4 regions of the Aquamicrobium ahrensii genome follow, and region 1 is predicted to be linked to each of the others. Evidence: riboswitches for the same ligand, from Rfam matches in the RefSeq annotation. Region 1 holds a riboswitch; each other region holds the start of a gene.
What was found. A riboswitch is a leader RNA that binds a small molecule or an ion and turns the genes downstream of it on or off. The one in region 1 is predicted to bind cobalamin.

Region 1 (7,646 bases):
GCGTCCACAATCGAGACGGCGGCGCCTTCGCTCCACGTCACCCTCGCCAATGGCGAAAAGGCGGCGCTGGACGAAGACCGCTTCCGCCGCATCGTCGAGGAAGCCTGCGAGGGACTGGAGGCGGTGTCGCCGCAGACGATCCTGACCGAAGCGCTGCGCAACCTCTATGACGGCATCACCGAGGACGAACTGTCGCTGGCGCCGATCCTCGCCTCGCGCACGCTGGTCGAGACCGAACCGAATTACAGCTTCGTTTCCGCCCGCCTGCTGCTCGACCGGCTGCGCCACGAGGCGCTGAGCTTCGTGACCGGCCGCTCCGAGCAGGCCACGCAGGCCGACATGGCCGGGCGCTACGCCACCTATTTCCCCGAATTCATCAGGACCGGCATCGAGGCCGAGCTGATCGACCCCGAACTCGGCCGCTACGACCTGAAGCGCATCGGCGCGGCGCTCAAACCGGAGCGCGACCTGAATTTCCAGTATCTCGGCCTGCAAACCCTCTACGATCGCTATTTCCTGCACACCAAAGGCAAGCGCTTTGAGCTGCCGCAGGCCTTCTTCATGCGCGTCGCCATGGGGCTCGCCATACGCGAGATCGACCGCGAGGCGCGCGCCATCGAGTTCTACAATCTGTTGTCGTCCTTCGACTTCATGTGCTCGACGCCGACCCTGTTCAATTCCGGCACGCTGCGGCCACAGCTCTCGTCCTGCTTCCTCACCACCATCGGCGACGATCTCGAAGCCATCTTCAAGGGTGTCCGGGACAACGCGCTGCTCGCCAAATATTCCGGCGGCCTCGGCAACGACTGGACGCCGGTGCGCGGCCTCGGCGCCCACATCAAGGGCACCAATGGCGAGAGCCAGGGCGTCGTGCCTTTCCTCAAGGTGGCCAACGATACGGCCATCGCCGTCAATCAGGGCGGTAAGCGCAAGGGCGCGGTCTGCGCCTATCTGGAAACATGGCACGTCGACATCGAGGAATTCCTCGATCTGCGCAAGAATACCGGCGACGACCGCCGCCGCACGCACGACATGAACACCGCCAACTGGGTGCCGGACCTTTTCATGGAGCGCGTCGCCGCCGACGGCGAATGGACGCTGTTCTCGCCCGACGAGGTGGTCGACCTGCACGACCTTTACGGCGCAGCCTTCCGCAAGGCCTACGAAGCTTATGAGGAAAAGGCGGCGGCCGGCGGCGTCAGGGTGTATCGCAAGGTGCGGGCGCTCGACCTGTGGCGCAAGATGCTGACCATGCTGTTCGAGACCGGGCATCCGTGGATCACCTTCAAGGACCCCTGCAACATCCGCTCGCCGCAAGGCCATGTCGGCGTGGTGCATTCGTCGAACCTGTGTACGGAAATCACCCTCAACACATCGAAGGACGAGGTGGCCGTGTGCAATCTCGGCTCCGTCAACCTCGCCAACCACGTGGCGCAAAAGGGTCTCGACCTCGACCGTCTGGCGCAAACAGTCGCCACGGCGATGCGCATGCTCGACAACGTCATCGACATCAACTTCTACACAATCCCCGAAGCGCGCGCCTCGAACCTGCGCCACCGCCCGGTCGGCCTCGGCCTGATGGGCTTCCAGGACGCGCTGCAGGCGCTGCGCATCCCTTATGCCTCCGAGGCGGCTATCGAGTTCGCCGATCGTTCGATGGAGGCGATCAGCTATCACGCCATTTCAGCGTCGGTGGAACTCGCCGCCGAGCGCGGCCGCTATCCGAGCTTCGAGGGTTCGCTGTGGTCGAAGGGCATTTTGCCGCTCGATTCCATCCGCCTGCTGGAGGAGGCGCGCGCGGGCGTTGAAATGGACCAGGGCTTCACGCTCGACTGGGACAGCCTGCGCAAGCGGGTGAAGACCACCGGCATGCGCAATTCCAACACCATGGCGATCGCGCCGACGGCGACCATCTCCAACATCTGCGGCGTGGCGCAGTCGATCGAGCCGGCCTATCAGAACCTGTTCGTCAAATCGAACATGTCGGGCGACTTCACCGTGGTGAACGCCGCGCTCGTCCATGACCTGAAAGCCCGCGGGCTGTGGGACGAGGTGATGGTTTCGGACATGAAGTATTTCGACGGCTCCGTCGGCCAGATCGACCGCATCCCGGACGATCTCAAGGCCCTCTACGCCACCGCCTTCGAAATCGACTCCTCCTGGCTGATCGACGCCGCCTCGCGCCGCCAGAAATGGATCGATCAGGCGCAGTCGCTCAACCTCTACATCGCCAATCCGAGCGGCAAGAAGCTGGACGAGCTTTACCGGCTTGCATGGCGCAAGGGCCTGAAGACGACCTATTACCTGCGCTCGCGCTCGGCCACCCATGTCGAGAAGTCGACGCTCAAGGGCACCGACGGCAAGCTCAACGCCGTTTCGCCGGCAAGCGTGTCGGCAGCGGAAGCTGCCACGCCGATCATGGTCGACCCAAGTGCGGCATGGGGCAAGGCCTGCGCCATCGACGACCCCGACTGCGAAGCCTGCCAGTAAGCAGGCACCCGCCCTCCCCGCCGGGGAGGGCAAAGCTGACAGGCCGGGATGGGGAGACATCGCCCCATCCTGCGCCATCACCATTCATGCGATCCCGACCGGCCTCCGGCCGATGCCTGAAGCGTCAGGGATGGGTGCGCCAAGCCTAACCGGAGAATGAGATGCTCGACTGGTCCGAACCCAAAAACAACCCTTCAATCCCGCTTCCGGGCAAGGATGCGCCTGCCGGCGACGCCACCGGCCTTGGCGAAATCGAGCGGGGCGCCGCGCGCGTGACCGTCGATGAAAAGCGCATGATCAACGCCCGTGCCGACGTGAACCAGCTCTTGCCGCTGAAGTATCGCTGGGCATGGGAAAAGTACCTCTCCGGCTGCAACAATCACTGGATGCCGACCGAGGTGTCGATGCAGGCCGACATCGCGCTGTGGAAGTCGAAGGATGGGCTGACGGAAGACGAGCGGCGCATGCTCAAGCGCAATCTCGGTTTCTTCGCGGCTTCCGAATCGCTGGTGGCGAACAATATCGTGCTCGCCATCTACCGCCATCTGACCAATCCCGAATGCCGGCAATATCTGCTGCGTCAGGCTTTCGAGGAGGCGATCCATACCCACACTTTCCAGTACATCGTGGAAAGCCTCGCCCTCGATGAAGGCGAGCTGTTCAACATGTACCGCGAGGTGCCGTCGATCACCGACAAAGCCGAATGGGCGCTGAAGCACACGCAGAACCTCGACAATCCCGACTTCAAGACCGGCACGCCGGATGCCGATCAATCCTTCCTGCGCGACCTTGTCGCCTTCTACGTCATCTTCGAGGGCATGTGGTTCTACACCGGCTTCGCGCAGATCCTGTCGCTCGGCCGCCGCAACAAGATGGTCGGCATCGCCGAACAGTACCAGTACATCCTGCGCGACGAATCGATTCACCTGAATTTCGGCGTCGACGTCATCAACCAGATCAAGCTGGAAAACCCGCACCTGTGGACCAAGGCGTTCCAGGACGAGGTGCGCGGCATGATCCTCGACGCAGCCGAACTGGAAGCCGCCTATGGCCGCGATACGATGCCGCGTGGATTCCTCGGCCTCAACGCGGCGCTGTGCGAGCAATACATGCACTTCATCGCCAACCGCCGCTGCGCCCAGCTCGGCCTCGCGCCGGTCTTCGCCGAGACCGAAAACCCGTTCCCATGGATGAGCGAAACCATGGATCTGAAGAAGGAAAAGAACTTCTTCGAGACCCGCGTCATCGAGTACCAGAACGGCGGCGCGCTGGCCTGGGACTGACCTGGATCGCCGTGGGACGGCAGGTTCACGCGTCACGGCATCGCCTGTCGTCTTTGCGCCGGGGCGATGTCGCTTTCTCATGCTCCTCGCCACCGCGAATGGTGTTCACATCAATATGCTTAAGGTGCCCGACCGCCTCGTGCGGAAGGGAGAATTGGGAAGCCGGCGCCCTCGCAAGAGGAAGTCCGGCGCTGCCCCCGCAACGGTGGCGGAGCGCAAACCTCGACGGTGAACCACTGGGGAGATGCCCCCGGGAAGGTGTCGAGGCGGTCCTTTACGGGACGCTCCGGAGCCCGGAAACCAGCCTTGAGCACGTTGGTCTCGACTGATCGCGGTGGGCGGTCAAGGAGCGAATGGCGTACGACCCGGCCGCCGGCGTCGGCGGTTGCCGTTCCTTCCCCAAATCACCACCAAGTTCAGTCCTTTAGCGAGGACAGGACATGGACGCCCGTAACGAAATGCTCACGCTGATCCGCGCCCGCAGGCACGGCTGGTCGCTGGAGCAGCCCTTCTACACCGATCCCGATTTCTTCAGGCTCGACATGGAGCTGATCTGGTATCGGGACTGGCTCTTCATCGGCCATGATTGCGAGGTGGCGAAGCCGGGAAGCTTCTTCACCGTGCAGGTCGGCTCCTACCCGATCGTGATCGTGCGCGACCGCGAAGGCAGGATCAGAGCCTTCCACAATTCCTGCCGCCACCGCGGAAGCCGCGTATGCACGACGCCGAAAGGCACCTCTGCGCGGCTGGTCTGCCCCTATCACCAGTGGACCTACGACCTCGACGGCAGGCTGCTCTTCGCCCGCCAGATGGCCGAGGATTTCGACCCGTCCGCCCATTCGCTCAAGCCCATCGCCTGCGAGAGCGTCGCTGGCTACATTTTCATCTGCCTTGCGGACGAGCCGGCCGATTTCGAGCCGTTCCGCATGCTGATGGAGCCCTATTTCGCACCGCACAAGCTTTCCGAGGCGAAGATCGCCTATGAATCGACCATCGTCGAGAAGGCCAACTGGAAGCTGGTGTGGGAGAACAACCGCGAATGCTACCACTGCGCGGGCAACCATCCGGAACTGTGCAAGACCTTCCCGGAAGCGCCCAGCGTCACCGGCGTCAATGGTGCCGAGAGCGATCCGGAGATGGTGGAGCACTGGGAAAAATGCGAGGCGGCGGGCCTGCCAGCGCGCTTCCGCATCGACGAGGCCGGACAGTTCCGCGCCACCCGCGCGCCGCTGCTGCGCGACGCGGTGAGCTACACCATGACCGGCAAGCCCTCGGTGAAGCGCAATCTTTCCGATCAGGTCAGCGCCGATCGTATCGGCACGCTGATGCTCTATCACTACCCCGCCACATGGAACCATGTGCTGATCGACCATGCCGTGACCTTCCGCGTCATCCCGCTTGGCCCTGAAGAGACCGCCGTCACCACCAAATGGCTGGTCCACAAGGATGCGGTCGAAGGCGTCGACTACGATCTGGAGGAACTCATCCATGTGTGGACGGAGACCAATGATCAGGACCGCCGCATTGTGGAGGAGAACGCCTTCGGCATCCGCTCGCCGGCCTATGAGCCCGGCCCCTATTCGGAACTGCATGAAGGGGGCGTGATCCAGTTCGTGGAATGGTATGCGCACTTCATGGAGCCACGGCTTTGCGAGGGTGAAAAGCCCAGGCTGAAGAACGTCGCCTGAGGAGAAGCCGATGAACGCCATGACCGATCCCGGGCTCTACCGCCATCTGGACGAGATGGCCCCGTGGAACGATCGCCTTCAGGTTCTGGAGGTGATCGGCATCGCGGACGAGACGCCGGAGGTGAAGACCTTCACCTTCCGGTCCGATGCGCAGACATGGTTCCGCTACAAGCCGGGCCAGTTCATAACGCTCGAATTGCCCGTGGACGACGGGCCGCTCATGCGCACCTACACGCTGTCGTCGTCGCCATCGCGCCCCTTCTCCATCGCGGTGACGGTGAAGGCGCAGCCGGGCAGCGTGGGCGCCCGCTGGATGTTCGACAATCTGGGTGTCGGCGCGCGGCTGAAAGCGTTCGGGCCGGGCGGCGAATTCACCCACCACAACCATCCGGCCGCCAAATATCTGTTCATCTCGGCCGGCTCCGGCATCACGCCGGTGATGTCGATGCTGCGCTGGCTGAACGACTGCGCGCCGGGCACGGACGTGTCCTTCGTCAACTGCGCGAGGCGGCCGGAAGAAATCATCTTCCGCAAGGAGCTTGAGTTGCTGGGCTCGCGCATGCCCGGCCTTTCGCTGTCGTTCCTGATCGAGGAACGCTCGTCGCGCGAAAGCTGGTTCGGCCATATGGGCCGCATCGACGCCGTGCGCCTGCCGCTTCTGTCGCCCGACTTCCGCGAGCGCGAAGTGTTTTGCTGCGGCCCCGAACCGTTCATGCGGGCGGTGCGCGAGATGTTGCAGGCCGCCGGCTTCGATATGGCGTTCTACCATCAGGAAAGCTTCGGCGCGCCGCCGGTCGAGCCCGCGCCCGCCGCCTTCCCCGAACTGCCCGCCAATGCGGACGCGGGCACGGCGCCCGCCGCAACCGTGCCGGTGCGCTTCAGCCTTTCCGATGTGGAGGGCGAATGCCTTCCCGGCCAGACCGTTCTTCAGGCGGCGCGCGCCAGCGGCGTGCGGATTTCGGCGGCCTGCGAGTTCGGTCTGTGCGGCACCTGCAAGGTGAAGAAACTGTCCGGCGAGGTCGAGATGAACCACAATGGCGGCATACTCGACGACGAGATCGCCGACGGCTTCATCCTCGCCTGCTGCTCCAAACCCCTCTGCGACCTCGAGATCGAAGCCTGACCATGGAAAAAGACGAGGCGGCCGTCGCCCTCCCACAACCACTCGACCGGCAAACGGCGGCGAAAATCTCGCCGCTGCCGCCGCCCGAAGAAGTGTTCGTCGACTGGCTGATGTCGGTGCCGCCGCATGCCTGCCTCGAAGACGAGGCGCGCCGCCAGATCGAACTGATCGACAGCCGCCCGACGCTGCATCCGGACGTGCGCTGCCTGCGCGCGCTGCTGGTCGCCGTAGCCGGCAAGGGAAACTGGCCGAAGCCTTCCGCCAGCCTTTGACCCACAGGTTGCCTGCCGCCGCAAATCGGCGACAGGCAAGGCGATCAACCGGCCAGCGCCCGCAATTCGCGGGCGGCCGCCACCATGTTGACCAGAGCCGGCCTGACCTCTTCCCATTTGCGGGTCTTGAGGCCGCAATCGGGATTGATCCAGATCTGGCTGTCGGCCAGCCGCTTGCGGGCCAGCTTGATGAGGTCGGTCATCTCGCCGGTATGCGGCACGCGCGGCGAATGGATGTCGTAGACGCCCGGCCCGATCTCGTTCGGATATTTGTAGTTGCTGAACGCATCGAGCAGTTCCATGCGCGAGCGCGAGGTCTCGATGGAGATGACGTCGGCATCCATCGCGGCGATGGCGTCGATGATGTCGTTGAACTCCGAATAGCACATATGGGTGTGTATCTGGGTCGAATCCCCCACGCCCGAAGACGCCAGCCGGAAGCCGCCGACCGCCCAGTCGAGATAGGCCTTCCAGTCCGCCTTGCGCAGCGGCAAGCCTTCGCGCAGGGCCGCCTCATCGATCTGGATCATGACCGCGCCCGCCTTTTCCAGATCGACCACCTCGTCGCGAATGGCGAGCGCGATCTGGCGGCAGGTTTCCGAACGCGGGATGTCGTTGCGCACGAAGGACCAGTTGAGGATCGTCACCGGACCGGTGAGCATGCCCTTGACCGGCCTGTCGGTCAGCGACTGCGCATATTGCCACCAGCGCACGGTCATCGGGTTGGGCCGCGAGACATCACCGAAGATGATCGGAGGGCGCACGTAGCGCGAGCCGTAGCTCTGCACCC
Region 2 (7,646 bases), on a different contig from region 1:
CGGCCGAAGAGCCGCGACTGCCTGCTCGACGAAGGCGAGGGAGGTCGCGTCCTTCAGGCTGGAGACGAAGACAGGAACCGCCACGACGCCGGTGCGGCGCAATTCGACTGTCAGCGCATCGATGGGGGCGATGTCGTTCGCCAGAAGCATCGAACGGTAGAAAAGAACCGGCACGACGGGCGCTTCCCCACCGATGCGCGGCGTTTCGACGACGCCTGATCCGGGTTCGTAAAAGCCGGCCCTCGGCACGGGTTCGGGCGCTGCGGATTCGGCCTCATGGCCTGCAAGCATGGCCAGCCGGCGCACCAGCGCCTGCATGTTGGCCGGCCCGCCCTCGCGGAAATAGCCGAGCAGCAGGGCGAGCTCCTCGCGCGGCAGGGTGGAGGCCTGCATCAGCCGCTCGTCCTCCTCGCGGCATTCTCCGGGCAGCAGGGCCAGCTTGACGCCCCCGGCGCGGGCGGTGGCGGCAAGCTGGTCGCAGCCGTAGCGCCACCAGTCGTAGCCGCCCAGAAGCCGCACCAGAATGACTTTTGCGTGGCTCGCGACGCTGTCCACCCACAGGTCGACCGACATGGGATGGCGCAGGTCGCGCAGGGCCGCCAGCCGCATGGAGGGCAGGCGGTCCGCTTCTGCTTTCCATGCCGAGGCCAGCGCCGCAAGATCGCTGTCCGTGAAGGACAGGGCCACCACGTCGCCCGGTGTCTGGCGCAGGTCGACCGGCTCGATGACGTCGTCGAGCGAGGCGGAACTGGTGGTCAGGATGTGCATCGTTCAATCCTGATGAATGGCCTGATGAGTGGCGTCCTTTGCCTTGTTCAGCCTGCGAGTATGGTCTCGATGGCCGGACGGTCGAGACCCTTGAGGCCGATCACCACCAGCCGCGAGCGTCGGTCATCCCCGGTTGCCCAGGCGCGATCATAATAATGATTGACGCGCGGTCCGACAGCCTGAACCAGCAGACGCATCGGTTTTCCCGAAACCTCGACGAAGCCCTTGACGCGCAGCACATCCTCCTGCTCGGCGGCGGCGGCGATACGGCGCGCCAGCTCCTCGGGGTCGGTCACCGCGGGAACGTCGATGACGAAGGTGTCGAAGTCGTCGTGCTCATGATCGCCCGCGCCGTCATGATGCGACTTGCGGTTTTCTATGTCGTCCTCGACAGCGAGGCCGAGGCCGAGCAGGATCGACGGATCGACCTTGCCATGTTCGGAGGGAACGACCTTCACGGCTGGGGTGATATGGGCGTCCACGATCTTGCGGGCGCGGGCGGCGGCGGCTTCGTCCAGCAGATCGCTCTTGGACAGGATGATGAGGTCGGCGCAGGCCACCTGATCCTCGAACACCTCCTCGATCGGGTCGTCATGGTCGAGCGATTCGTCCCCGGCGCGCTGGGCGGCGAGCGCGTCCATGTCGGAGGCGACCTTGCCCTCGGCAAGTGCGGGGCCATCCACCACGGCGACCACGCCGTCGACGGTGACGCGGCTTTTCACCGTCGGCCACTGGAAAGCCTGCACCAGCGGTTTCGGCAGGGCGAGGCCGGAGGTTTCGATCAGGATGTGATCGACCCTGGGCGTGCGAGACAGGATCTGGTCGAGCGCCGGCACGAAATCGTCGGCCACGGTGCAGCAGATGCAGCCATTGGCCAGTTCCACGATGTTTTCTTCCGGGCAGCTATCGATGCCGCAGCCTTTCAATATCTCGCCATCGACGCCGACGTCGCCGAATTCGTTGACGATGAGCGCGAGGCGTTTGCCGTTGCTGTTCTCCAGCAGGTTGCGGATCAGCGTGGTCTTGCCGGCGCCGAGGAAGCCGGTGACGACGGTGCAGGGCACACGGGTGGCGTTTGCGGTCATGATCTGTCCTTGAGGAGAGTGAGGGGAGGGATGCGCGCAACGAGGCCGCGCTTGAGCGAATCGGGACGACCGCGCCATGGAATCTTGCCGTCATCGGCGTCGGCCAGCAGGCTGGCACCGGCGACCAGATCGGCCCCGCAATCTTCGGTGAGATCGCCGAACACGTAGCTCCATGCGCCTTCCGACAGGATCGAGGCGCTTAACCTGCGCTTGCAGTTGCCGAGGCATTCTGCCGTGCGCACCTCGACCGGCAGGCCGGCGGCGGCCCGGCGCGCATCCTCCGCCAACTTTTCACCGGCGCGCGGATGCGCATCCGAGCCGGTGGCGTCGCGGCAGGAGATGCACACGATGATGGTCGTGCCGGCTCCTGTGGCGCTGGCGGCTGGTTCCGTCTGAGTGGGCGGGCCTGAATCCAATATCTGCTCCTTGCCCGGGACACCCGCCAGGCTTTCGGCTCGTTCCTTGCAGACGGCAGGTCTCCTGGCTCGCGGGTCGTCGCCCTGTCGCCGCCTTCCCGGGTCCGCACCCAGTGGCTGTCGGCTGAGGCTCGTCGCTTACAGTTGCGGGGACAGCTGCGGGTTCGGGGTCACCTCACCGCATTCCCTCTTAGCTCCCCTCCTTGGGAAAGGGAGACCGTCTGGGCGGATTTAGGCTTGGGCGGGTCCGGCTGTCAACTTGCGGCTACGACACGAGCATGTCCGCCAGCGCCGGGCCGAGATTCCCGGCGGGGATAATCTCGATCCGGTCGAGATTCAGCCAGTCGCGAAACTGCTCCAGTTCGGCGAGAAGAGCTTCAGCGGTTTCGGCCGGTGCCCCCTGTTCGGCGTATGCGGCATGGACGCGCAGCACGCCCGCCCCGCGGTCGGCCCTGAGATCGACGCGCGCGACGATCCTGTCGCCGAGCAGAAAGGGCAGGACATAGTAGCCATATCGTCGCTTGGCGGCCGGCGTGTAGATTTCGATACGGTAGCGGAAGCCGAACAGGTTTTCCGTACGATCCCGCTCGAACACCAGTGGATCGAAAGGCGCCAGCAGGGCGCGGGCTTCGACCCTGCGCGGCCGGCGCGCGTCGCGGTGCAGGTAAGCCTGCCGTGACCAGCCCTTGATGGCGACGGGAATCAACTCGCCTTCCTCGACAAGCTCGGCAATGCGGGGGGCCGCTTCAGTGGCGGAGAGCCGGAAATAATCGCGCAGACATGCGGCGGTGGCGATGCCATGGGCGCGGGCGGAGATGCGCAGCAGTTCGCGCTGGGCGTCGGCTGTAGCTGGAACCGGCGTGTCGAGTATGGAACGCGGCAGCACCCGTTCGGGCAGGTCATAGACGCGTTCGAAGCCGCGTCGGCAGGCCGTTGTGACCCTTCCGGCCCAGAACAGCCATTCGAAGGCCGCCTTGGCGTCGCTCCAGCCCCACCAGCCGCCCGAGCCCTTGTGGCCTTCCATGTCGGATGCGGCCAGCGGCCCGTGCGTTTCCACTTCGCGGAAAATCTCTTCGACGAAATCCGAGCGCTCCCGGCCGAATCTGGCCAATGTGCGATACATCTCCTCGCCGCGCGCTGCTTTTTCCATGCGCCAGCGCAGCAGCGGATATGTCTCCAGCGGCAGGAACGATGCCTCATGCGCCCAGTACTCGAAAAGCAGGCGTCTGGCCCCCGGACGGGTGGCTTCATCCAGAAGAGAGAGAGGGTAGGGGCCGAGCCGGGAATAAAGCGGCATGTAGTGCGCGCGCACCACCGCGCTGACCGAGTCGATCTGCAGCAGACCGATGCGCGACAGCGTGCGGGAAAGGCGCCGGCGATCCAACGCAGCCTTTGCGCGCCCTCCGCCGAAGCCCTGCGCGGACAGGGCGATACGGCGCGCCAGAGCCGGGGAGAGGGTTTCCTTCATGCAATCCAAACCTATCTCAAGTCATGGTTTACGGCAGCCCGATTCCAGCAATCTAGCAGCCGAGGCTCGTGGATGCTGTCAGGACTAAAAGTGGAGTAAAAAGTGAAGGAAATCAAAGATGATCAGTTTTGTCGCAGATAGTGTGCAGTGCAGCGTTTTGGTCAAGGTTTGACTTGCTTCGGCAATCCGGCTGCGCTAACCCTCGCCGCGTTGCAGCAGGGGACCAAATGGTTCCGGGCAAATCTGTCACGCTTCCGTAACAGGGCCGGCTGCGCTAGTTTCAGGCGGATCCGCCGCCAACGGAAAGTTGCAGCATGAACGAATTGTTGAGTTCGTATCTGCCGATCGTCATATTCATCGGCGTGGCGCTGGTAATCGGGCTGGCACTCATCGTGGCTCCGTTCCTGGTCGCCTATCGTGATCCCGACCCCGAGAAGCTGTCCGCCTATGAGTGCGGCTTCAACTCGTTCGACGATGCGCGCATGAAGTTCGACATCCGCTTCTATCTGGTGTCGATCCTGTTCATCATCTTCGATCTTGAGGTGGCTTTCCTGTTCCCGTGGGCCATTTCGTTCGGCGACATCGGCATGCTCGGTTTCTGGTCGATGATGGTGTTCCTTGGTGTTCTCACCATCGGCTTCATATATGAGTGGAAGAAAGGGGCGCTGGAATGGGATTGATCGGCAATTCCGGCACGCTTGTCGCGCCGCAGCCAAAGGGCGTTCTCGATCCGCGCACCGGCAAGCCGGTCGGGTCGGACGATCCTTTCTTCATCGGCATCAATGACGAGCTGGCCGACAAGGGATTTCTCGTCACCTCGACCGAGGCGCTGATCACCTGGGCGCGCACCGGCTCGCTCATGTACATGACGTTCGGTCTGGCCTGCTGCGCCGTCGAAATGATCCACTCGGCGATGCCGCGTTATGACAGCGAGCGCTTCGGCATTGCGCCGCGCGCCTCGCCTCGCCAGTCGGACGTCATGATCGTGGCCGGCACGCTGACCAACAAGATGGCCCCGGCGCTGCGCAAGGTCTACGACCAGATGCCGGAGCCCCGCTATGTGATCTCCATGGGATCGTGCGCCAATGGCGGCGGTTATTATCACTATTCCTATTCGGTGGTGCGCGGCTGCGACCGCATCGTGCCCGTCGATATCTATGTGCCCGGCTGTCCGCCAAGCGCCGAAGCGCTTATGTACGGCCTTCTTCTGCTGCAGAAGAAGATCCGGCGCACCGGCACCATCGAGCGGTGACAAGAATGAGTGAAGCGCTCAGCGAACTGGCCGCCCATATCGAAGCGAATGGCGGCGTCGAAATCCTGTCTGGCGAACTGGCCTTTGGCGAACTGACGATTACGGTTGCGCCTGCCGACATCGTCAAGCTGGCACGCTTCGTGCGCGACGACGCGAAGTGCCGGTTCGTGTCGATGATCGATGTTTGCGGAGCGGATTACCCGGCGCGGTTCGACCGTTTCGACGTGGTGTATCACCTGCTGTCGCCGACGAAGAACCTGCGCCTGCGTCTCAAGGTTCATGCCGGCGAGGAGACCGTCGTTCCGTCCGTGACCGGCATATGGCCGGGCGCCGACTGGTTCGAGCGCGAGACCTACGATCTCTATGGTGTGCTCTTCTCCGGTCATCCGGATCTGCGCCGCATCCTGACCGATTACGGTTTCGAGGGGCATCCGTTGCGCAAGGACTTCCCGCTCACCGGTTTCGTCGAGGTGCGTTACGATGACGAGGCCAAGCGCGTCGTTTACGAGCCTGTCGAGCTGAAGCAGGAATTCCGTAATTTCGACTTCCTCTCGCCGTGGGAAGGCACGGACTATGTGCTGCCCGGCGATGAAAAGGTGAAGCAGTAAATGGCTGAAACCTCCGTCCGCAATTTCAACATCAACTTCGGCCCGCAGCATCCGGCCGCGCACGGCGTGCTGCGTCTCGTGCTGGAACTCGACGGCGAGGTGGTCGATCGCGTCGATCCGCATATCGGTCTGCTGCACCGCGGCACCGAGAAGCTGATGGAGGCCAAGACCTATCTTCAGGCCGTGCCCTATCTTGACCGGCTCGACTATTGTTCGCCGATGAATCAGGAGCATGCCTTTGCCCTGGCGGTGGAGCGCCTGCTCGGCATCGAGGTGCCGAGGCGCGGGCAGATCATTCGCGTGCTTTATTCCGAAATCGGCCGCATCATGTCGCACGTCCTCAATGTGACGACGCAGGCCATGGACGTGGGCGCGCTGACCCCGCCGCTGTGGGGGTTCGTCGAGCGTGAGAAGCTGATGGTCTTCTATGAGCGGGCTTCCGGTTCGCGCATGCATGCGGCCTATTTCCGGCCGGGCGGCGTGCATCAGGACCTGCCGCAGCAGCTGATCGAGGATATCGGCGCGTGGATCGATCCCTTCCTCAAGACCATCGATGACCTCGACGCCCTGCTGACGCCCAATCGAATCTTCAAGCAGCGCAACGTCGATATCGGCGTGGTGTCGCTCGAAGACGCCTGGGCGTGGGGTTTCTCGGGAGTGATGGTGCGCGGTTCGGGCGCGGCGTGGGATCTGCGCAAGTCGCAGCCTTACGAATGCTATTCCGAACTGGATTTCGACATTCCGATCGGCAAGAACGGTGACAATTTCGACCGTTATCTCCTCCGCATGGAAGAGATGCGCCAGTCGGCAAGGATCATGCGCCAGTGCGTGGATCTTCTGCTCGGCAAGGAAAGCGCCGGCCCGGTCTCCAATCTCGACGGCAAGGTTGTGCCGCCGAAGCGTGGCGAGATGAAGCGCTCGATGGAAGCGCTGATCCACCACTTCAAGCTCTATACCGAGGGCTACAAGGTGTCGGCCGGCGAGGTCTATGCAGCCGTCGAGGCGCCGAAGGGCGAATTCGGCGTCTATCTGGTGTCGGACGGAACCAACAAGCCGTATCGCTGCAAGTTGCGCGCGCCGGGTTTTGCCCATCTCCAGGCCATGGATTTCCTGTGCAAGGGGTACATGCTGGCAGACGTTTCAGCCATCCTCGGCTCCCTCGACATCGTCTTTGGTGAGGTCGACCGCTAATGTCCGTTCGCCGTCTCGCAGATGCCAGCGTCCAGCCGGCTGTATTCTCCTTCAACGCGGAGTTCGCTTCGGCCGCGCAGAACTGGATCGCAAAATATCCGGAAGGCCGTCAGCAATCGGCGATCATTCCGCTGCTCATGCTCGCGCAGGAGCAGGATGGCTGGGTGACGAAAGCCGCGATCGAGTCGATCTGCGACATGCTGGGCATGCCCTATATCCGAGGCCTCGAGGTCGCGACATTCTACACCCAGTTCCAGCTCAAGCCGGTCGGAACGCGCGCCCATATTCAGGTGTGCGGCACCACGCCCTGCATGCTGCGCGGCGCAGGCGAACTGATGGATGTCTGCCGCTCGAAGATCCATCCCGAGCAACTCCATTCCAATGAGGACGGAACGCTGTCCTGGGAAGAGGTCGAGTGTCAGGGCGCTTGCGTGAATGCGCCGATGGTCATGATCTTCAAGGATTCCTACGAAGACCTGACGCCCGGGCGGCTGGCCGAGATCATTGACGAGTTCGAGGCGGGCAGGGGCGATTCCGTGCCCACCGGCCCGCAGGTCGAGCGTTTCTTCTCTGCCCCGACGGGTGGCTTTACAGCCCTGACGGACGAGAAGGCCGTGCTGAAGTCGACCAGAGACAAGGCCGTCAAGGCCGGGAAGCCGGCGACCGAAGCCGAACCTGCCCAGGTTCCTCCGTCCAATGCGGCCAAGCCGAAGACGGATGCGCCCGAAACCAGCCCCGCGCTGAAGACGCCGTCCACAGTGAAAGCCGAGCCGGCAGCGGAAAAGGCCGTGAGCGTCTCCGCTCCGAAAGAGGCTGCACCGGGCAAGGCGGCCAAGCCGTCGCTGGACGACAAGAGCC
Region 3 (7,646 bases), on a different contig from region 1:
CCACCGCGCCGGCGAGGGCGGCGAGCGGCAGGGCCAGCAGGAAGGCTGCCGACAGGCCGGTGTAGATGGCGAGCACCGCGCCCAGCGAAGCCGAGGCGCTGATGCCGAGCAGGCCGGGTTCGGCCAGAGGATTGCGCAGATAGCCTTGCAGCACGGCCCCGGACAGGCCGAGCGTCGCGCCGATCATCAGGCCGAGCAGGGCGCGCGGCAACCTGATCTCGCGCATGATCAGGGCAACGCCGTCGGCCTTGTCGGAGAACAACGCCTTCATGCTTTCCGCAAACGCGATGCCGGCCGGGCCTATGGTCAAGGACAGCAGGAACAGCGCCAGCGTGAGGACGGCAAGCAGGGCGATCAACACAGGATAACGGCGACCGGCGTTCATGGCTGGTTCCGCCTTCCGGCGGCATCCTGCAAAAGGAAGGCGGCGTCGAGCGTGAAGGGAGCGCCGCAGATCATCTTCGCCACCGGCAGGTCGATCATCTCCCGCTTCGCGAGGGCGCGGAAAGCGGGATGAACGAGGTTCTCCTGCGCCAGCGCCGGTGCGCCGTAGTCGCTGCTGGAGCGGCCGATCAGATTAGGCCTGGCCATTATGAGCTGTTCCAGCGGAAGGCGGGTCGAGCCGGTGACGCCGAGTTCTTCGGCGACATTGATGAGCCCCGCCGCCCTGAAAATCTCGCTGGCCAGCGTGCCTCCGCCGGCGGTGTAACTGTTCGGCTCATAGAGCGCGATGGTGCGGCCGGAATGCGGACCGGCCCGGAGGCGCGCCAGCCCGTCGTCCATTTCCGCAACCAGTTCGGCGGCGCGCCGCCGCCGGTGCAGGAGTTCGCCGATGCGCACGATGTTGTCGCGTATGTCGCTGAAGGAACGGGCCGGCGCGAACGTCTCCACCCGGAACCCGAGACGGCGCACCAGCCCGATCGTGGCGCGCGCGGAAAATGTTCCGGCAAGCACGAGGTCGGGCTCCATGAGGAAGATTTCCTCGGCCAGCGCGTGATTGGCCGGAAACGCTTTCGCCTCAACGGCCATGGCCGAGGTGCGCGGATCGCTGGCCAGCACGGAGACCGAATGAAGCTGGTCCTTTCCGGCGATCAGCATGGCGAGCTGATCGGTGCAGACATTCATGGACACGACGCGGCGAGGCGCGGGTTCTGCGGCGAGGGCGGGCTGCCCGAAGACGAAAAACGCGACCGCGCCCAGCAGGAAAGCGGCGGCGAAACACGACAATGCTGTTTGCAAGGCTCTCATCGACCACATTTCGCCGCTGGGGACATCGCTTAGAAGGACCGGGTGAAGCTCAGGTTGAGCGTTCGGCCGGGCGCACGGAAAGTTTCCTTCGTTTCATACTTCTTGTCGAAGATATTCTGGGCGGAGAATTTGAGCTGCGACTTCTCGTCGATCGTGTAAATGGCCGAAAAATCGGCGGTTATGTAGGAAGGAAGCCGCCTTGCGTTGAGCTCGTCGGCGTAACGCGACGAGACATAGAGCAGGTCGGCCGACAGGCTGAGGTCTTGCGTCGGGGTATAGGTGAAGCCGGTGCTGCCACGAAAACGCTCCCCATAGGCGATGTATTTGCCGTGCGTGCCGGGGCTCCTGTTCAGGGGCTCACGTATGTCCACCATCGCCCGTACGCTCCATTGCGGGTCGAAGCGATGCTCCAGGCTGGCCTCGAAGCCGGTGATGCGCGCGCGGTTGATGTTGGAAGGTTGCCACAAACCGTCGGGATCGCTCGGGTCGATCGGCGCCCATGCGATCATGTCGTCTATGTCGTTGCGATACAGCGCCATGTCGAGCGTCGTGCTATCGGTCAGCCGCCAGTTCAGGCCGATTTCGTAGGAGCGCGATTCCTCCGGATTGAGGTCCGGATTGCCGCTGAAGGGGTAGTAGAGATCGTTGAAGGTCGGGGCCCGGAAACCCGTGGCGTAGGAAGCGCGCGTAACCAGATTGTCGGTCAGCTCGTAGCTCGCCCCGGCATTGTATGTGGTGACGTCGCCGAATTGCTCGTTGTCGTCATGGCGAAGGCCGGTATCGACGGTGAGGCGTTCATATTCGAACGAATACTGGCCGAATACCGCGACAAGGTCCCGTTTCGACTCGTCATATGGGCTTCCGGAAACGGCGCTGTTCTTCACCGAGTCGCGATAGGCTTCGATGCCGCCCTGGACGACGTGATGCGTTGCGCCGAGATCAAACTGTTTCTGCGTCGTCGCAAGCAGGCCGTAGCGAAGCGTGTCGAAGTCGTCGCCGCGGACACTATCCTGCGAAAGGGCAGAGTAGTCGAGGGCCGTCGACAGCTCGATATTCGAGGTCCAGCTCTCCGAGTGGTCCAGCCGTGCGCCGAGGCGGCCGGAGAAATTATCCGTGTGGGAGATGTTCCCGTACGGATCGTCGTCGTATTCGTTGCGTCCACGCGTATAGAGGCCATCGGTGTAAATCGCGCCGAGCGCCGTTTCCTTCGACAAGGAGAAGTTGACCGAGCCTCTGGTGAAGCCGTCCTTGTCGGGGTCGTGGCCGGGCGAGAGGCGGTAGTCGTAGCCTTGCGTGCCGAGAATGCTGGCGCCGAAGGAATAACTCAGGCCGTCTTGCGTGCTGCCGCCGACATTGCCGGACAACGTGCCGCCCCAAGGATGCATGACACCGGCCGTCACGCTGCCGCAGGCGTTTGTGCCCTCAGGGCAGGAGCCGCCCTGCTTGGTGATGATGTTGATGATGCCGCCGATGGAGTCGGCGCCATACTGGGCCGAGTGGCCGCCTTTGGCGATCTCGATGCGCTCGATGGAATCGAGCGGGATGCTGGAAAGGTTGAGGGTGCCAGCCGTGGCGGATGCCGCCCGCACGCCGTTGACCAGTATGAGCGTCTGGGCCGCGCTGGTTCCGCGCAGCGACAGGCTGGCGTCGGCGCCCAGACCGCCATTCGAAGTCGCGGTGATGCCCGGCTGCGTCTTCAGCAGCGAGAGAAGGTCGATCGCCGGCGATTTCCTGATGTCCTCCTCGTCGATCACGGCGACCGACGAGGTCGAGCGCTCCAGCGACGACGCGCGCCGCAGCGGCGTGGTCACCACGATCGTGTCAAGTTGAATGACGTTGTCGTCGAAATCTGTCGACTGCTGCGCCCAGCCGGTGCCGGTCAGCGCCAGCGAGCATACGCCTGCCGCCAGAATTTTCTTTCTCATGGTCTTGCCCCCGAATGCCGGACGGTCTTCGCCGGCGGTTTCCATTTCAACCGCGGACCGGCAGGGCAGGGGGATCGGTTCCACCCGGCAGCCGTGAGGCACGCGGCAACACTCTGTGGTGTCACCGCAACGGAGCGCCGCGCCTGATCACACCCCGTGACCCGGCATGGGTGACCAGAACCGGCAGGTCTCCTGACTTCCGCTTCGTCGCCTCCCGCCGCCTTCCCGGACCGTTGCGATCCAGTGGCTCATCGGGGGAGGCTCGGCGGTTACAGTTGCGGGGGCAGTCGCGGCTTGGCCGATCGATCGGCTGACCGTGTTCCCTTTTCATCCGTACTCGGAACCGATTCCACCTGCGACGCTAAGCACTGGCGGTCAGGGCTGTCAATTCCGGCTGCGCTGCCCTGTGGTCCGATTGCGGCGCGGTGCGTCCTTGCGGGGGCGCGAAAATTCCGCTACGTCGCCGCTTTGCTGACGGGAGCAGGGCCTTGACCGACCGACAAGCCGATGTCGCCATCATCATGGGCAGCCAGTCCGACTGGACGACCATGCGCCACGCCGCCGATACGCTGGCCGAGCTTGGCGTCTCCCACAAAAGCCTGATCGTTTCGGCCCACCGCACGCCGCAGCGTCTCTACGATTTCGCCACCGGCGCGAAGGCCGCCGGTTACAAGGTGGTGGTCGCCGGCGCCGGCGGGGCAGCCCATCTGCCGGGCATGGCGGCGGCGATGACCTCCTTGCCGGTGTTCGGCGTGCCGGTGGAATCGAAAGCGCTGTCGGGGCAGGACTCGCTTTTGTCGATCGTGCAGATGCCGGCCGGCGTTCCGGTCGGAACGCTCGCCATCGGCAAGGCGGGCGCAATCAACGCCGCGCTTATCGCGGCCGCCGTGCTGGCGCTTACCGATGCGGAACTTGCCGGGCGGCTTGAGGCCTGGCGAGCGGCGCAGACGGACAAGGTCGCCCTCGAACCGAAGGATGAAGGCTGATGCTGGCTCCCGGATCGACCATCGGCATCGTCGGCGGCGGCCAGCTTGGCCGCATGCTGGCCATGGCCGCCGCGCGCCTCGGCTATCGCATCGCCATTCTCGAACCGCAGGCCGATTGTCCGGCCGCGCAGGTGGCCAACCGGCAGATCGTCGCCGCCTATGACGATCCGGCCGCGCTGGCGGAACTCGCCTCGATCAGCGCTGTCGTCACCTATGAATTCGAGAACGTGCCGGTGGAAGCGGCAGAGGCGCTCGCCGTCCGCGTGCCGGTGCTGCCGCCGCCGCGTGCGCTGGAGGTGTCGCAGGACCGGCTGATCGAGAAACAGTTCCTCAACGGCATCGGCATCGACACCGCGCCGTTTCTGGCCGTCGACAGCGATGCAGGTCTCGCCTCCGCCTTGCAGGCCTTCGGGGGAAACGGCGTCCTGAAGACGCGCCGCATGGGCTATGACGGCAAGGGCCAGCGCGTCTTCCGCAACATGGAAAGCGGCAGCTATGCCGGCGTGTTCGAGGCGATGGGATCGACGCCGCTGATCCTTGAGGGCCTGATCTCCTTCGCGCGTGAAATATCGGTGATCGGCGCGCGTGGCGCCGATGGCGAGGTCGTGACCTATACGCCTGCCGAGAACGTGCATCGCGACGGCATATTGCACACTTCCACGACGCCGGCGGCGATTTCGGCGACGACGGTGGATATGGCGCGCGCCGCCGCCGCTTCGATCCTCGACGCGCTTGGCTATGTCGGCGTCATCGGTGTCGAGTTCTTCGTTCTCGACGACGGTTCGCTGCTGGTCAACGAAATTGCGCCGCGCGTGCACAATTCCGGCCACTGGACGGAGGCCGCCTGCGTGGTCTCGCAGTTCGAACAGCATATCAGGGCCGTCGCCGGGCTTGCGCTGGGCGACACGCGCCGCCACAGCAATTGCGTGATGGAGAACCTGATCGGGGACGATGTGGCCCGCTTGCCGGGGCTCGTGGCCGAGCCCGATGTCATGGTGCATCTTTATGGCAAGGCGGAATCGCGTCCTGGCCGCAAAATGGGGCATTTCACCCGCCTGACCGGCCGCATATCGCACGACTGACCGCGTTTGGGGCTTTCTTCTTTTTCCTGTCGCAAAGAGATGTCAAGGAACAGCCTGCAAGGAACCAAGGAGCCCGTATTGCGACGTCTTCGGATGATCATGGCTTTGTTGCTCGGCGCGCCGGCGCTGATGGGCGCCCATATGGGCGTGCAGCAGCTTATCGGTAATTTCCACGAAGTGATTCCCGGAGAGTTCTATCGCTCAGCCCAGCCGGATTATCGTGATATCGCCGCCTATTCGGAGCGTTACGGTATTCGCGCAATCGTCAATCTGCGCGACGAGAAACCCGATGACGAGGCATTGGCCGCGCGCGCCGAAGCGGAACGGCGTGGCATAAAGATCATCGATTTTCCGATGTCTTCGGCCCGCCGCCTGCCGGTGGAGAAGGCGGCTGAACTGGCCCGGCTGATGCGGGCGGTTCCCAAGCCGTTGCTTGTGCATTGCGACCATGGCGCCAATCGCACCGGGCTTGCCTCCGCGATCTACACCGCCGCCGTCGCCGGGCAGGGCGAGATGGCGGCGGAAATCCAGCTTTCTCCCTATTATGGCCATGTGCCGGTCAAGGGTATCGGCCGATACGAGATGTACCGCTCCTGGGACCGTTTCGAGGAAACCCTCGGCTTCTGAAACCGGTGGGGAAACACCTGCTGTTCCGAACGGTTGCTGTCCGTACGCGTACCGGTGCGACATGGTGCCCAAGTGACTTCGCTCGTGACGAGACGTACTGAATTTTCAGAAATTTCTGAAATTACGGTCCGTCATGAATCTCCCGCCTCTCATCCAGTCCTTCGTGCTGCATTTCGGCGAAATGGGCAGCCGCTGGGGAATCAACCGCACGGTCGGCCAGATCTATGCCCTGCTCTATGTCTCGCCGGAGCCGCTGTGCGCCGACCAGATCGTCGAGGGGCTGGGCATTTCGCGTTCCAACGTCTCCATGGGGCTGCGCGAGCTTCAGGCATGGAACCTCGTCATCCTGCGCCATATCCCCGGCGACCGGCGTGATTTCTTCATTGCGCCGGACGACATCTGGCAGATCCTGCGCACGCTGGCCGAAGAGCGCAAGAAGCGCGAGGTCGATCCGACCCTGTCGGTTCTGCGCGAACTCCTCATGCAGCAGCCAGGCAGCGAGGAGGAACGTTATGCCCAGTCCAGGCTTATGGAGATGAACGGACTCATCGAACAGCTCACAAACTGGTACGATGACGTCAAACGACTCGATACGGAACGGCTGGCGACACTGCTCAGCCTCGGCTCCAAAGTGACGAGGCTGCTCGATGCGAAGGATCGCATCGTATCGCTTGGCCGAAAACGCAGGGGGGACGGCCAACCGTGAGCGCGCTCGACACGGCGATTGCCCGGCAGCCGGCGCTGCGCAGGCCGGTTGGCTCCGAAACCCTGACGATCCCGAAGCTGGACACGGGCCCCAAAGCGGACACGGGCAAAAGGAAGCGCCGGCCACCGTCCGGCTCTTCCGTCTCGCCCGGCAGGCTGCCCATTGCGCTGCTGACTGCGGCGTCGCTGATCTGGATCGGGCAGGCGGCGCTGTTGGCCGCCGCCATCGGCGACATTGCAGCCGGGGCCGGCGCTGGCGCCGTGATCTGGCCGGCGGTTGGCGTTTTCCTGCTCGGAGTGCTGCGGGCGGCCATGGACCGGGCCGGCTCGCGGCTCGCTTTCCGGGCTGCGCGCCACGAGCTTTCGCGGCTGCGGGAAAAAGCCGTTTCGGCGCTGGCGACCCGTTCCCCGCTCGATACGTCGCGCCCGTCATCCGGTTTCGTGGCGAGCGCCATGGCCGAGCAGGCTGAGGCGGTGACGCCCTATGTGTCGCGCTTCCAGCCCTTGCGCTGGCGGGCGGTGATCGTGCCGCTCGCCATATTCGCCTGCGTTTTTCCGCTGTCCTGGGTGGCGGCGCTGATCATGCTGATCGCCTTGCCGCTGATCCCGGTCTTCATGGCGCTCATCGGCTGGCGGGCGAAGGAGGCGAGCGAACGCCAGCTTGCCAAGATGGGCGACATGAACGCCTTCCTGCTCGACCGGCTGCGCGGGCTCGCCACCATCCGCAGTTTTGACGCGGTCGACCGCACGGCGCTGCGCCTGCGCGATGAAGCGGATCTGTTGCGCCGCCGCACCATGGCGGTGCTGCGCATCGCCTTCCTGTCCTCGGCGGTTCTGGAGCTGTTCTCGGCGCTGGGCGTCGCCATGGTCGCGGTCTATGTCGGCTTCCATTTCCTAGGCCAGCTCGAGTTCGGCGCATGGGGCGGCAGGCTGTCGCTCGCGCAGGGCGTGTTCATCCTCATGCTCGCGCCGGCTTTCTTCGAGCCGATGCGCGAGCTTTCCGCGGTCTGGCACGACCGTGCGGCCGGCGTCGCAGCTTTGGAAGCCCTTGAAAAAGTGACGACGGCCGGCGA
Region 4 (7,646 bases), on a different contig from region 1:
GGCTTCGTTCCCTATCAGATCGGCCGCCTGGTGCGCGGACATCGGATGCGCAGCGAAACCAATGCGGTCTCCTCGACATCTCCGCTGGAACTCATGCGCCGGTTTTACTTCGACACCGTGCTGTTCGAGCCCCGGTCGATTTCGTTTCTCGCCGAACTGGTCGGAGCCGACAAGGTGTTTCTCGGCACGGACGCCCCTTTCGACATGGGCGATGAGGAGCCGCTGAATACGATCAGCGCGGCGCCGGGGCTGACCGACGCCCAGCGTCGACGTATCTGCGCCGGCACGGCGCTGGCGTTGCTGGGAGAGTAGGAGACGATCATGACGAACGAGGCCACAGGGTCGACGTTGAGGCAAAGGCTCGACTATTCCCCGATCACCGACCGCAAGCCGCTTTCCCTGCCCGGTAATGCGCGGGTCGCGGTCTGGACGATTGTCAATGCGGAAAACTGGCGGCCGACAGGGCCGATGCCGCGAACTGTGCTGCCGCCGCCGATGGGCCAGCCCTTGCTGCCTGACGTCCCCAACTGGGCCTGGCATGAATATGGCATGCGTGTCGGGTTCTGGCGGTTCCATGAAGTCCTGACCGCGCGGAAACTCAAGGCAAGTTTTGCGGTCAACGGAACCGTTTGCGAGCTTTACCCCCAGGTGTGCCAGGCGGCGCTCGACGCAGGCTGGGATTTCATGGGGCATGGCTTCGTCCAGCAACCGATGCATCGCCTCGAAGACCAGAAAGCCGCGATCAGCGCGACCATCGAGGCGATCCGCGACTTCACCGGGCGGCCGCCGCGCGGCTGGGAAAGCCCCGGCTTGACGGAAACGGACGAAACGCTCGATCTCCTTGCAGAAGCCGGCATCGAATATGTGGCGGACTGGGTTCTGGACGATCAGCCGGTGTCGTTGCGCACGCGCGTCGGAAACATCGTCTCGGTGCCCTACACTGTTGAGATCAACGATGTCGTGATGACGGCGATCCAGCAGTCGCCGTCTGACGAAATCTACCGCCGCGGCAAGGACCAGTTCGACCGGCTCTATCAGGAAGGAGCGCAGATCCCGCGCGTCATGGCGATATCGATCCATCCCTATCTGACGGGCGCACCGCATCGCATCAAATATCTGGAGATGCTGTACGACTATATTCTGTCCAGGGACGATGTGGTGATGTGGACCGGCGCCGAAATCCTCGACTGGTATCGCGGCCAGATCGGCTGAGCGGAATCGCGAGGCATCGGACCGAAAAGTGAAACCGGCGCGGCGAGGACCGCGCCAGAAGGAGATTGGCATGAGCTTGCCGCGTGTATTGCTTGTCTCGCTGGGTGGCACGATCACCATGACGTCGGCGACCGCGGGAAGCGGGATTTCCCCGACGCTGACGGGTGCGGATCTCGTCGCCGCGGTGCCCGCCCTCAAAGCGCTGGCCGATATCGAGGCCGTGTCTCCGTTTCGCTTGCCGGGCGCATCCCTGACGCTGCCCAATCTGCGCGATGTGGCTGAACTCATCGGCACCCGACTTGCTCAGGACGGGTTCGCCGGGGCCATTGTCGTTCAGGGCACGGACACGATCGAGGAAACGGCGTTTGTGCTTGACCTGCTGGTGCAAAGCGAACGGCCGGTGGTTGTGGTGGGGGCGATGCGCGGCGCGGAAGCGCCGGGGGCGGACGGACCTGCGAACCTGCTGGCGGCGACCATAGTTGCAGCAGACCCGCAGGCCGCAGGCCTTGGAACGGTGGTCGTTCTCAACGACGCAATTCACGCCGCGCGCCGGGTGCAGAAGGTCAGCACCTTCCTGCCTTCAGCATTTGAATCCATGGGGAGCGGCCCGATTGGCCACGTCGTCGAGGGGCGGGTGCACCTTCACATGCGCCCGGCGAGAAAGGCTCCGATCGCCGGGGGCCTGGCGCAGCCGGGCATGCCGGTGGCGCTGGTGACAGCCTGCCTCGGAGATGACGGCCGCGCGCTGCGCCAGCTGCCGGACCTCGGCTATGCCGGCCTCGTGGTGGAGGCCATGGGCGCGGGGCACGTTCCCGATGTGTTGGTGGACCCACTGGCGGAACTGGCGCAAAAAATTCCGGTCGTGCTCAGCACGCGGGTGGCCGCCGGTCCGGTATTCAGGGCCACCTACAATTTCGGCGGTTCGGAAATCGACCTCCTGTCTCGCGGGCTCATTCACGGCGGCGACATCGGAAGCCTCAAAGCGCGGCTGCTGCTGTCGCTCCTCCTCGGAACGGGTGTTCAGGGATCAGATCTCGCCACCGCCTTTTCCGGCTATGCCTCCAGTTGTGCGCCAAGCGCAGCCATTTGAAATCCCTGCAGCAGGCGAAACCGGGTTCTGCGTGCATGTCGGTTTTGCGAGTTGCTCCCGCAATCGTACTGTCATGTCGCCCTCGACGAAGGGAGCCTGGATTTTCCGTCCGGCTCCTTCATCTTCCCTGCCTGAGGCGTCTGGTTGCGGCAAGACGACCATATTGCGGGTGATCGCAGGTTTCGAGCCACCTGCTTTGGCGGGTCCGCCCCCGCAGCAGGGGCCTGTTTCGGCCCATTCGGAAGGCGAGCAATGTGAGGTGTCCGGCCGGCCTGTGAGCAGGCGATCCGACCTTCAAAGAGCCCTCCCCTTACGTGCAGCCAAGCTCCCGATTGGTGGGCATCCTCGGAGTCGAGCCATGGCTTATGCAAAGGGCCTGGCGGTAATTGACTTGTGGACAGTCCGTGCTATCGAGGGTGCGGTTATGGTTCTTTCGTCTACGTCCGGTAGCGAAAGCTAAGAGGGAATCCGGTGGAAAGCCGGAGCTGCCCCGCAACTGTAAGCGGAGAGTGCGCCGTCACTTATTGTCACTGGCTTTGCCGGGAAGACAGACGGTGCGCAACGACCCGTGAGCCAGGAGACCTGCCTGACCGTGGAAGTTCGGTGGGCGGGGTGTACCACTGGAATGTGCAGCATTTGGGCGCGAAAACCGCCTGATGCGGCGCTAGTCTTGCAAGCCCCCGTTGTAAAAAGAGAGGGGGAGCAATGGCTGTCTTCACATATTTCACTGCAAACCGCGTCGTCCGGTACGGACGAAGCTTCGGCGCCCTGCTCGGGCTTGGGGCGGCGATCATCGCCGCTGGAGGGCCGGATCATGCTTTCGGCCAAGCCAGAACCGAACAGAGCACGGAGGATATTGAAAAACCGCAATCTCCCCTGCTGACGCCGGAGGAAGCCATTCTTCTGGAGCGCATCACCGTCACCGCCCAGCGCGGCCCGCATGAACTGTTCAATGTCGCACAGAACGTAACGGTGCTCACCGGCGAGCAGCTCGACAGAAGGGCGGTTCGCGACATCGAGGATATGGTGCGCTACCTACCAGGCCTGAGCGTCGACCGCGAAACCTCGCTCAACAACCCCTATGGCCAGCTCGGCGCCTTCAGCATTCGGGGCGTGGGAGGTAACCGCGTCCAGATACTGGTTGACGGCGCGCGGGTGCAGGAACAGACAATTTATGGCAGCCGCGATTTTGTCGACCCCTTCAATATGCAAGCGGTGGAGATCGTTCGAGGGCCATCTTCCGTGCTTTGGGGCGCAGATGCGCTGGGCGGCGTCGTTTCATTTCGCACGCGTGATCCGCGGGATCTTCTGGCGGGCGGCGAAAAGCCCTGGGCAGGCGAAATCAAGAGCGCCTATGACAGTTTTGACGGCAGCTTCCGCAAGCAGTTCACAGCAGCTGCCGAGCAGGGCGACTTCCAGATGCTGGCGAGTTTCGGTCACCTTTCGGCACATGAACCACGCCTGAGAAATGCCCGCGCTGATGGTGGCATCTGGGGATGTCCGCGCCCGAGTTATTTCGGCTGCGACAAACTGTTCGATGCCGATACCTACGCCTGGAATGCGCTCGGCAAGCTCATCTGGACCCCCGAGGACCACGAATTCCGACTAACGGGAGAATTCTTCAAGCGTCACACCGAAGTCGATCAGGTGTGGGACGCTTTTGCTGCTTCCAGCGGTTATTCAAGCGCCAGCTATCCGCGTGAACTCGACATGCAACGCGTGCGCCTTGCGCTGGAGCACAAATGGACGCTGAACACTCCGTTGGTCGACGAAATCAAGTGGCAGCTGTCCTATTCGCCGCAAAAGCGCGACACGTCCGGCACTCAGACCCGCATCTTCGCCACGCGCACCGACACCTACACGCCTGTGCGCAACTATGGCGAAGCATTTCTTGAGGCGGATTTGCAGCTGACCAGTCGCTTCGAGACAGGCGGTGTTTCGCACAAGCTGATCTACGGCTTCGACGGGGACCTGACTGATTCCTCCTATGACGGCTATAACATCGTCCATCGATCCGACACTGACGCTACGACCATCCAGACCAATCAGGGCTACAATTTCCCCGAGGTGAAGACCCGTCGAGCGGATTTCTATGTCCAGGACGAGATGGAACTGCTGGATGGGCGGCTGAAAATCACCCCCGGCCTGCGCTTTGCGACCTATAGAATCGATCCTACCGCCGACACGGAGTACAATCCGCTTCCAGGCAACGAACCTGAGGTGACAAGCAACACCAGACTTATCAAAAAGCTCGGACTGATCTACGAACTGGATGATAGTTACTCAGTCTACGCCTCCTATGGCGAAGGCTTCAAAATGCCCACTTCACAGCAGATGTTCGTGTCGGCCAACGATCCGTTCATTGGGGGCATCGTTCTGCCAAACCCCCATCTGAAACCGGAATCGGTCAAGAACTACGAACTGGGCATCAGAGGCCTGCTCGACCGCGGAAGCTTCAGCGCCGGCATATTCTATGCCGATTATCAGGACTTCATCCGCGGACCTATGAACCTTGACCCGACGCGGCCCAATGTATGGACCTACGACAATGTCGAGGATGTGAAGCTGTGGGGCATCGAGTTCGCAGGCGAATACGAGTTCCACACCGACTGGTGGGCATCGGCCGCGATCTCCTATCAATATGGCATACAGAAAGTGGCGGGGGCGAACAGGACACCCTTTGACGGGGCGGCGCCGCTGACGGCGACGCTCGGCCTGCGTCACTTCATGGCCGACTGGAATCTGGAAGCAGAGGTGTCAGGTATTTTCGGTGCGGCGGTGACCCGTCGTTCCAGCCCGAACGCCTTCCTGCCGGGGGCTTATGCCGTGTTCGACGCCTATGTGAACTGGAACCCGCGGAGCAATCTGGAACTGAACGCGGGTATCCAGAACATGTTCGATACACGTTACTTCAGAAACAGCCTCTACGGATATGATGTGGTTCCCGCCAGCGCGGCGACGGCGGGGGCAAGGCCGCTGGAAGCCCAGATTGCGCCGGGTCGCACCTTCAAGCTGGGCGCGACAGTGCGCTTCTAGAGCATTTCCATCGAAAGCGTGAAACGGTTTTGCGCCCGGAAATGCAGCGGGAACAATGAGATGGAGCGGGAGCCAAGCCGTCCTTTGTGGCGGTTTGCATGCCTGGCTGCCTGATGACTGTGCCGAAAGCGGAAGTCGCCGATGATTGAGATAATCCGTCATGTATTGCGGATACTGAAACTGTGCACCAGCGGCCGGGGCGGCAGGGCGACGCTTCTGCTTTATGGTCTGGTGCTCGTGCTGGAGCTGGGATCCGTTGCGGTGGCGCTGCGCGTCATTGACTGGACCAGGGACTTCTACGATGCGCTCCAGCAAATGAATGCGGCAGCGGCGTTGCATCAGACCTGGGTTTTCGCGGTCATCGTAGCTGTGGAGGCGGCAAGAAACCTCTGCTCGATCTATTTTCGCAAGATGCTGGAGATCAGATGGCGCGAAGCGCTAACCGCGCGCCTGCTCGACAAATGGCTGGATGACGGTCGCTATCACCGCACGCAGGAATTCACCGAAGCCAGCCTGCTGGACAATCCGGATCAGCGCATCGCGGAGGATAGCCGAATCTTCCTTTCCGGAAATGTTGCCGACAGCACCACCGCTTCCGGCTTCATTCCGCTCTCCCTCGACATCGTCACGCGCACGGTAGGACTGATTTCCTATGCCAGCGTGTTATGGTCGCTTTCCAGCTTTGCCCTCGACCTTGGGGCGCTCGGCATCGACTGGTCGCTCCCGCGCTACATGGTCTGGCTTGCCTTCGCCTATGTCTTTCTTGCAATCGCAATCACTCATTTTCTCGGGCGGCCGCTTAAGGAACTGTACTTCAAGCAGCAGCAGCGCGAGGCCGATTATCGTTTCGGTCTGGTTCACATACGCCGGAATGCGGATCAGATTGCGCAACTCTCCGGCGCTGCGGCCGAGCGTCGTGAATTGGATACCCGTTTTGACAGGATCATCGACAACTGGCGACGGCTTATCGGGCAGGAGCTGAGGTTGAGTTCTTTCACCTATCCCTACTATTACACAGCCCTGCGCATTCCAACTTTCCTTGCAATGCCCGCCTATTTCGCCGGGGCGCTCACATTTGGCGGGATGATGCAGATCAGCTCCGCCTTTGCGAAGGTGGTGACCACGCTATCATGGTTCATCTTCTCTTATCGCCCGCTCTCGGAACTGGCAGCCGCCGCGAAGCGTCTGGGCGGCCTGATCGAATTTCTGGATGCGCCCGCACCACAGGGGGAACCCTGCATTTCTGTTGAACCATCGTCCAATGGAACGGTTCGTGCAGACAGGCTGGTATTGGCGACGCCCGCCACAAAACCCTTTCTCTCGTTGCCGGGGCTCCATCTTGGTCAGGGTGAGACGCTTTGGTTGAGCGGACCTTCTGGGATCGGAAAAACGACGCTCGGCAAGGCACTGGCCGGCTTGTGGCGTCATGGCCAAGGCCATGTCCTGATTCCGCAAGACGGCTTTTTCGTGCTTCCCCAACACCCATATCTGCCGCTGGGCGATGCCGTGGAGGCCGCCTGCTATCCCCGTCCCGTCTCCGACTTCAGCAGGCAGGACATTGACGCCGCGTTGCACGACGTTGGTCTGGAGCCCGACATCATCCGCGCCATGCGCCCTGAAGATCTGACCACTCTGTCCGGAGGGGAATTGCAGCGGCTGATTCTGGCTCGTCTCTTCCTGCACAAGCCGCGATGGGTCGTTATGGATGAAGCGACAAGTGCGCTCGACAGAGCCGCAGAGGAAGAGATCTTCCGTGCCCTGTGCAGAAAACTGAAAGGCACGAGCTTCATCGTCATATCCCATCGCCGGCCGGAGGGTCTGGGTCCGGTAAGGGAAATGGACCTTTCTGTGCATACCGCGCAATCCGGTCGCCCTTTCGAGGCTGCCGAATTGCGGGAAGCGGAAGCATAAGGGCACACGGTGAAACGCCGTCCGCCCGCATTGCTGTCAGGCCGGAACGGCTCCGGGCTTTACATGTGCTTCTGAGCAAACCCGGTCGAGCAGCTCATGCCAGGACCGCGCCTGCGGGCCGCCCGGACGACGTTCGCCGAATATCCAGGCGATCTGGTTACCGCCGGCATCGAAAAGCTCGATAGACCTGATCTCTCCGTCGATGGTCGGCTTGGACACGAGCCAGCAGCTCGCCGCCAAGGAACTGACAATCTCAAGCCCAAAAGTCTCATCCGCGATGGAAAGGCGATCCGCTGTCACAGCGACGTCGTGCACCGGGCCGATATGAATTTGAACATTGCCTGGCGATCCCACGAAGATCATGACGCCTTCGCCTTGTCTGGCAGATTCCACCAGA

Region 2: it holds a riboswitch for cobalamin, as region 1 does, so the genes downstream of both, ABID44_RS05150 (DUF1636 family protein) here and ABID44_RS03690 (aromatic ring-hydroxylating oxygenase subunit alpha) in region 1, are expected to answer to the same signal.
Region 3: it holds a riboswitch for cobalamin, as region 1 does, so the genes downstream of both, ABID44_RS13185 (TonB-dependent receptor plug domain-containing protein) here and ABID44_RS03690 (aromatic ring-hydroxylating oxygenase subunit alpha) in region 1, are expected to answer to the same signal.
Region 4: it holds a riboswitch for cobalamin, as region 1 does, so the genes downstream of both, ABID44_RS13875 (TonB-dependent receptor) here and ABID44_RS03690 (aromatic ring-hydroxylating oxygenase subunit alpha) in region 1, are expected to answer to the same signal.

What each region holds. Positions count from the first base shown of each region.
Region 1 covers NZ_JBEPMN010000002.1:165,487-173,132, reverse strand. Annotated here, with positions in the region: gene ABID44_RS03700 (ribonucleoside-diphosphate reductase subunit alpha) at 1-2,490, shown strand, start outside; gene ABID44_RS03695 (ribonucleotide-diphosphate reductase subunit beta) at 2,652-3,773, shown strand; cobalamin riboswitch at 3,879-4,096, shown strand; gene ABID44_RS03690 (aromatic ring-hydroxylating oxygenase subunit alpha) at 4,214-5,461, shown strand; gene ABID44_RS03685 (FAD-binding oxidoreductase) at 5,481-6,584, shown strand; gene ABID44_RS03680 (hypothetical protein) at 6,587-6,856, shown strand; gene metE (5-methyltetrahydropteroyltriglutamate--homocysteine S-methyltransferase) at 6,901-7,646, opposite strand, start outside.
Region 2 covers NZ_JBEPMN010000003.1:22,761-30,406, reverse strand. Annotated here, with positions in the region: gene cobN (cobaltochelatase subunit CobN) at 1-768, opposite strand, end outside; gene cobW (cobalamin biosynthesis protein CobW) at 816-1,853, opposite strand; gene ABID44_RS05150 (DUF1636 family protein) at 1,850-2,269, opposite strand; cobalamin riboswitch at 2,307-2,506, opposite strand; gene ABID44_RS05145 (winged helix-turn-helix domain-containing protein) at 2,535-3,737, opposite strand; gene ABID44_RS05140 (NADH-quinone oxidoreductase subunit A) at 4,052-4,417, shown strand; gene ABID44_RS05135 (NuoB/complex I 20 kDa subunit family protein) at 4,408-4,989, shown strand; gene ABID44_RS05130 (NADH-quinone oxidoreductase subunit C) at 4,995-5,597, shown strand; gene ABID44_RS05125 (NADH-quinone oxidoreductase subunit D) at 5,598-6,788, shown strand; gene ABID44_RS05120 (NADH-quinone oxidoreductase subunit E) at 6,788-7,646, shown strand, end outside.
Region 3 covers NZ_JBEPMN010000010.1:61,177-68,822, forward strand. Annotated here, with positions in the region: gene ABID44_RS13175 (FecCD family ABC transporter permease) at 1-385, opposite strand, end outside; gene ABID44_RS13180 (ABC transporter substrate-binding protein) at 382-1,248, opposite strand; gene ABID44_RS13185 (TonB-dependent receptor plug domain-containing protein) at 1,278-3,173, opposite strand; cobalamin riboswitch at 3,339-3,536, opposite strand; gene purE (5-(carboxyamino)imidazole ribonucleotide mutase) at 3,662-4,159, shown strand; gene ABID44_RS13195 (5-(carboxyamino)imidazole ribonucleotide synthase) at 4,156-5,241, shown strand; gene ABID44_RS13200 (tyrosine-protein phosphatase) at 5,341-5,868, shown strand; gene ABID44_RS13205 (GbsR/MarR family transcriptional regulator) at 6,002-6,574, shown strand; gene cydD (thiol reductant ABC exporter subunit CydD) at 6,652-7,646, shown strand, end outside.
Region 4 covers NZ_JBEPMN010000011.1:90,227-97,872, forward strand. Annotated here, with positions in the region: gene ABID44_RS13860 (amidohydrolase family protein) at 1-312, shown strand, start outside; gene ABID44_RS13865 (polysaccharide deacetylase family protein) at 322-1,212, shown strand; gene ABID44_RS13870 (asparaginase) at 1,283-2,302, shown strand; cobalamin riboswitch at 2,711-2,905, shown strand; gene ABID44_RS13875 (TonB-dependent receptor) at 3,008-5,338, shown strand; gene ABID44_RS13880 (ABC transporter ATP-binding protein/permease) at 5,480-7,249, shown strand; gene ABID44_RS13885 (SIP domain-containing protein) at 7,286-7,646, opposite strand, start outside.